Linked DNA regions of Solitalea canadensis DSM 3403. The main gene of each other region encodes a partner of the protein of the gene in region 2 in a complex. Links are inferred from orthologs where the notes say so. Each region holds a gene or a part of one and is shown on either strand. Other genes may lie near its edges.

Region 1 (3,323 bases), 860 kb from region 2 along the record:
AATGCCATACGACTGTGCAATGAATAATGAAGCAAAAGTCATGTACATCATCGACCCGTCAAGGTTGAAGGAATAGCCTAATGGAAGCACAAAGCTTACAATTTTGTTTTTACAGCCAAAACGCTCAAGCTGTTCCATGGTTTTAGGGTAGGCAGCTTCACTACTTGCTGTACTAAATGCCAATAAAATAGGCTCTTTAAGTCGGCCGATAAGGTTGAAAGAGCGTTTGCCTAAAATGGTTGAACCGATTAAGGTTAATATCAACCATAAGAGTAGCAAGCCTCCGTAAAACTCAACGATGAAGATGGCATAGGTTGATAAAATACCTAAGCCCTGTTTTGCAATAATGGCGGTCATGGCTCCGAAAACTGCAAATGGAGCGAAGTTCATTACATAACCGGTAACTTTTAATATAACATGGGCAACTGCATCAAACAATTTGATAACAATTTTTCCCTGCTCACCAATAGCAGCTGTTGCAACACCAAAGAATAAGGCAAATACAACGATTTGCAAGATCTCATTGGTAGCCATTGATTCAATTACACTTTTAGGGAATACGTGTGCAATAAAGTCTCTGAAACTCAATGCTGCTTTTTGTATACCTGTGCTTGTATGACTGTCGGGCAGTGGAAGGTTCATTGCTTCTCCCGGGCGGAAGACGTTTACCAATATCATTCCTAATACCAGCGAAAGTAAACTTGCGCTAAGGAACCATAATAAGGTCTTTCCGCCAATACGGCCAACAGCCCTGATGTCACCCAATTTTGCCACACCCACAATAAGCGTGGTAAGTACCAACGGAGCAACGATCATTTTTATCAATCGCAGGAAAATGTCACTTAAAACGGTAAACATTTCAAGTTTTTTCTCGCGCGCTTTATCATTTTCTGATTTACTTTTTTGAGCAGTTACAATCTCAGCTTTTAATTGCTTGTAGTCAGCTGAGGTACTATCAGTAACGGTAGTCAGCTTTTTTTCAGCCTGTTCGATTTGGGCTGTGGCTTTTATAATACCGTCATTATAAGTATGGATGTAGGAAATGTTTAGCACATAACCCAATACAATGCCCAAAATGAGGGCAATAAAAATATAAAGGGTTAGTCTGTTTTTCTTCTGCTTCATAGAAAAGGATAAATTGATAAACCGCAAAACTAATAAAAAGAATGAGCCTACATAGCGTGTGCAATAGGTTGTAATCAGTTTTCTTTTAAAACAATGATTATAGTTTGTTGGTAATAACCGGAATATGTTATCGGACTCTTATTATTGGTCATACATTCTTATATGTTGGGCTCTTTTGGTCAGACGACAAATCTTTTCTTTATTGTTCTGCAGATGTAATGAACGCTTAGTTCTTAAGGTAAGAATTTATCTTGAAAGAGGAGAGAGGTGAAAACGAAAAGGCCATCAATACGATGGCCTCTCAATAGTATAAAATAAACTAAATTAGTTGCTTAAATCTTCTGCATATACAGAGCTATGCTCTTTTGCTGCAATATAACGTTCAGCATCTAATGCTGCCATACAGCCTGAACCTGCAGCAGTAACAGCTTGACGATAAATATGGTCTTGTACGTCGCCGGCTGCAAAAACACCTTCAACATTTGTTTTAGTGCTGCCAGGTTGTGTAATGATATAACCGTTTTCATCCATATCAAGCCAACCTTTGAATACATCTGTATTCGGTTTGTGGCCGATAGCAACAAAGAAACCGGTAATATCAATTGTTTTTTCTTCTCCGGTTTCGTTATTAACGATAAGTGCACCTGTTACATTTTGTCCATCACCTAAGATCTCTTTTGTTTCAGAGTGATATAAAACTTCAATGTTTGGCGTATTTAATACGCGGTGTTGCATTGCTTTTGAAGCACGCATTTCACCTTTACGCACGATCATGTATACTTTTTGACAAAGTTTGGCAAGGTAAGTTGCTTCTTCAGCTGCGGTATCACCTGCACCAACAATTGCTACATCTTGTTTACGGAAGAAAAATCCATCGCAAACAGCGCATGCAGAAACGCCAAAACCATTATACTTCTGTTCCGATGGTAATCCCAGCCATTTTGCAGAAGCTCCTGTTGAAATAATTACTGCATCAGCAGTTACAGTTTTGCCATCATCCAATGTTACTTTGTGAGGTAACGATGAAAAATCAACGGCAGTTACGATTCCGAAACGTACTTCTGTGCCAAAACGCTCAGCTTGTTTCTTGAAGTCTTCCATCATTTCCGGACCTTGAGTTCCTTCAGGATAACCTGGAAAATTCTCAACTTCAGTAGTGGTGGTTAACTGTCCTCCCGGTTGAAGCCCGGTGTACATAACAGGTTTAAGATCTGCGCGAGCTGCGTAAATTGCCGCTGTATAACCTGCAGGACCCGATCCGATGATCAGGGTGTGAATGTGTTCTACTTCGTTCGACATTTTTGTTCTTTCTCTTTATTATGTTTAGGTTATTGATTGGTTACTAAATCTAAGCTATAAGTTAATACCTTTAATTAGCAAAGGAATCCTCCGCCAATTAAATCATTTCCTTCATAGAATACAGCTGATTGTCCCGGCGCAATAGCCGATACCGAATGATCAAAATTCACTTTGATCAAATCACCGTCCTGGACAATAGTACTCATTGTACCTGAATCTTTATACCTGATTTTTGTAACAGCTTCGATAGGCTGATTAATAGAATCGTATTTGATCAGATTGTGATTTCTTACAAACGCCTGAGCGCTTTTTAAATCTTCTTCCTTTCCTAAAACAACGGTATTGGTTTCGGGTATAATGCGGGTAACAAATACCGGTTCTCCCAATGCAATACCTAATCCTTTACGCTGACCAATAGTGTAAAATGGGTATCCTTTATGTTTTCCAACTTTTCTTCCGTCTGTTAACACAAAATCGCCACCATCAACACGCGATTCTAAATCTGGGACGCGGTGTTTCAGGAAAGAACGGTAATCATTATCAGGAACAAAACAGATCTCATAACTTTCACTTTTGTTAGCCAAATCTACCTGACCCATATCCATTGCCATTTGGCGAATTTCTGTTTTCTTAAAGCCTCCTAATGGAAGTTTAGTTCTGCTTAAGTTATATTGAGAAACACCCCAAAGTACATAGGATTGATCTTTATTGTCATCCAGACCTTTGGAAACGACATAACGGTTATTTTCTTGGCGGATCTGAGCATAATGTCCGGTAGCAATAAACTCACAATCCAGTTTATCTGCACGTTTCATCAACGCTTCCCACTTAATGTGTGTATTACACAATACACATGGATTAGGTGTGCGTCCGGCAAGGTATTCATCAACAAAATTGTC
Region 2 (3,319 bases):
TTTAAGCCACGTTTCGGGCAAGCAGATAACTTGGAGTTCAAAGTGGAGAGCATTCAACTGCTGTCAGAAATTCGCGAAAAAATGGCTAAGAATGCCACATTGTCATTTCCCTTGCATGAGGTTACGTTAGAGTTCATCGACAACCTTGAGACTTTGTGTAAGGCTCATCCCGGTAATTGCAAATTGAAATTAAATGTGGTTGATCCGATTGAGCGAATCGTCTTGGATCTACCTTCAAAATCAATAAAAATTGATCCTAATAATACATTCATGAATGAATTAAGTAAGTTCAAGAATGTAAATTTCACTTTGAATTAAAAACTGCTTTTAGTTTGATGAAAATAAAGCCCTCAATATTAATTTATTGAGGGTTTTTTGGGTACTGTAATTTCTTTTTTACAAACCATTAGGCGCTGTTAAATAACTATAGTTAATATTTGACAAATATTAACCAATGAAAATTAACTAAAAATGAAAAAACATCTATTTTTAATAGCTGCACTTATTGTAGCAACATTTACTGCAAATGCACAAATCAGTAAAGGAAACCAAGCTATTGGATTAAGTTTTTCAGGTGGTTCCAATAGTATTAAAAACCAGACTGGTAATGAAAATGAGGATGGGAAGAATAAAAATGCGGCTATTTCCTTCGATTACAGTTATTTTGTAGCTGATAAAACGGCAATTGGTGCATTCTTAGGATTTACCCATTCTGATGCTAATTCAATCTCAAATGGCGATGATGTTTTGGACTCAAAAGGAGATTCATATGCATTCGGTGTTTTTGGGAAAAAGTACTTTATGATTTCAGATAAATTCGGGGGACTTGGACAATTATCACTATCCGGATCAGATTTTAAAAGTGAAAGTACAAATATAGTAGCTGATGTTTCGTCAAAGTTTAAATCATGGGCTTTAGGAACAGGAGTTAATGCAGGATTTGTATTTTTCCCTTGGAAACGATTAGGAATTGAAACCAGTTTGAATGTATTTAATCTTTCTTACAATGAATCCACTACAACTCATTCTTCTGGAGTAATTACCAAAGGTTCTGGATATAATCTATCGTCATCTTTTACTCAAAGTTTTGAAGATATCAAATTCACCCTGCGTTACCATTTCGGATTTAAGAAGTAATTCTGTCAGTTAAATTTCTTCAAACATTCGTTGGAACAATTATTGACTCAATCTGTTATATTTGCAAACGTAAATTTTTAAAAATATGGCTTTAGTAATAACCGACGCAAACTTCGAAGAAGTTGTATTGAAATCAGATAAACCTGTATTAGTTGATTTCTGGGCAGAATGGTGTGGCCCATGCCGCATGGTGGGTCCAGTTGTTGAAGAGTTAGCGAATGAATATGCTGGCAAAGCAGTTATTGGAAAAGTTGATGTGGATAATAACCCAGAAGTTTCAATGAAATTTGGTATCCGTAACATTCCAGCTTTGTTATTCTTCAAAAATGGTGAAATTGTAGATAAACAAATTGGCGCAGTTCCAAAATCGGTTTTAGCCGGTAAATTGGAAGCTCAATTAAGCTAATTATAAATAACGCACTAATTTTATAAAGGCCCCGAAGTTTTTCGGGGCCTTTATTTTTTAAAATCGTATTTTGCTGTCAATACCATTTTGAATAAGGAACAGATTAACATGCTCGAAAACAAAGAAGAACTACAGCAAATAAACCTTGAAATTTTGGCCAACCAGGTTGTTGAAGGATTTATTACGGGTTTACATAAAAGCCCGTTTCATGGTTTTTCTGTTGAGTTTGCCGAACATCGCTTATATAATACAGGTGAGTCGGTAAAAAACATCGATTGGAAGTTATTCGGTCGTACTGATAAGTTATTTACCAAGCGATTTGAAGAAGAAACCAATTTACGATGTCAGTTGGTTATTGATGCGTCTTCGTCCATGTATTATCCTGAAGGAAAAGATAATAAGCTTCAATTCTCCGTTTATTGTGCAGCTGCCCTTATTAATTTGTTAAAACGTCAGCGTGATGCATTTGGATTAAGTGTTTTTGCTGACAAAGTAGTATTGTCTACTCCTGCAAAATCGACAACACCGCATCAACGCTTTCTATATTTTGAATTAGAAAAATTAATGGCCGACCGGCCTAAGCAAAAGACTACTGCGATTGTAAATGCTTTGCACGAGATAGCTGAAAATATTCACAAGCGATCAATGGTGGTTATTTTTAGCGACATGATGGAAAGTAAGGAAGATGAAGACGATCTTTTTTCAGCGCTCCAACATTTAAAGCACAACAAACATGAAGTGATCCTTTTTAATGTTACTGATAAACGACATGAACAGGATTTTAGATTTGAAAATCGTCCTTATTTGTTTGTTGACGTTGAGAACGGTGAAGAAATAAAAGTGCAGCCCGGACAGGTTAAAGAGCAGTATTTAAAAGCCATGACTGAGTTTAAGCATAATCTGATGCTTAAATGCGCTCAGTACAGGATTGATTTTATTGACGCTGATATGAATGAAGGGTTTTACCCGGTGCTTAATTCGTACCTGGTAAAAAGAAACAAGATGATGTAATAAACCTTCGATTTTTGACTAGTCCTGAAATAGGTTGACTCTTTTTGGAGTTACTAATTTGGCTTAAAAACCTCAAACATCCTCAAAAATGTTTGAGGTTTTTTTGTAAGTCTTTATGATTATTTCTTGTTGCTGATGCATTTGTTGAGGTGTTAATAGCTGGCAGCTACTGTGCGGACGCAGTGTGTTATAAAGGTTGATACTTTGTGAAGTTTGCCGAAAAGCTGCATTCAGGTCTTCTAACTGTTCACTTAATCCAAATTCGTCTTTTAAGATTCCGTTCATTCTTTCTGCTATTGCATTTTCGTAAGGACTTCCGTTTTCTGTCATACTGATTTGAATGCCATTCTCCTGTAGGATGCTGACATACGCCTTACTACAGTATTGCAGCCCCCGATCAGAATGATGAATCAGAGCAGAGGAATATTTTCGGTTCTTTAAAGCCATTTTCAAGGCCTTGGCCGTAGAGGCGGCTTCCATATTATCGCATAGTTCATACCCCATAATTTGTTTAGAATAGGCATCGGTAATTAAATGAAGGAAGGCATTGCCTTCTACTGTATCCAGATAAGTTATATCTGCAACCCATACCTGCTCCGGCCGACTTATCCTGATGTCTTTAATTTGGTTTGGGTATTTATGCATCCAGTGCCTTGAATTAGTCGTGACTGTATACCGCTTTCTTTTCGTGATAAGCAGCCCTTGTTTCCTTAAAAGGGTAAAAAGTTTATCCCGGCCGATATCGATTTCTCCTTTTAGCATATA

Evidence for each region. Proteins that work in one complex are often made in the same cells at the same time.
Region 1: the proteins of trxA (region 2) and trxB are in contact, whole or in part, in a crystal structure (PDB 1F6M), measured with the Escherichia coli proteins. The link is inferred for Solitalea canadensis DSM 3403 from one-to-one orthologs.

What each region holds. Positions count from the first base shown.
Region 1 is NC_017770.1:1,495,277-1,498,599, forward strand. What follows is about bases 438-3,323. They hold trxB (thioredoxin-disulfide reductase), read right to left. Parts: upstream 2,425-3,323; coding sequence 1,450-2,424; downstream 438-1,449. Other genes in these bases: SOLCA_RS06050 (dicarboxylate/amino acid:cation symporter), read right to left, coding at 438-1,125; mnmA (tRNA 2-thiouridine(34) synthase MnmA), read right to left, coding at 2,499-3,323. Outside these bases: more of SOLCA_RS06050, read right to left, coding at 1-437.
Region 2 is NC_017770.1:637,732-641,050, forward strand. What follows is about bases 1-2,882. They hold trxA (thioredoxin), read left to right. Parts: upstream 1-1,222; coding sequence 1,223-1,543; downstream 1,544-2,882. Other genes in these bases: dnaE (DNA polymerase III subunit alpha), read left to right, coding at 1-318; SOLCA_RS02550 (autotransporter domain-containing protein), read left to right, coding at 472-1,137; SOLCA_RS02560 (DUF58 domain-containing protein), read left to right, coding at 1,652-2,554. UniProt on the Escherichia coli protein: Participates in various redox reactions through the reversible oxidation of its active center dithiol to a disulfide and catalyzes dithiol-disulfide exchange reactions.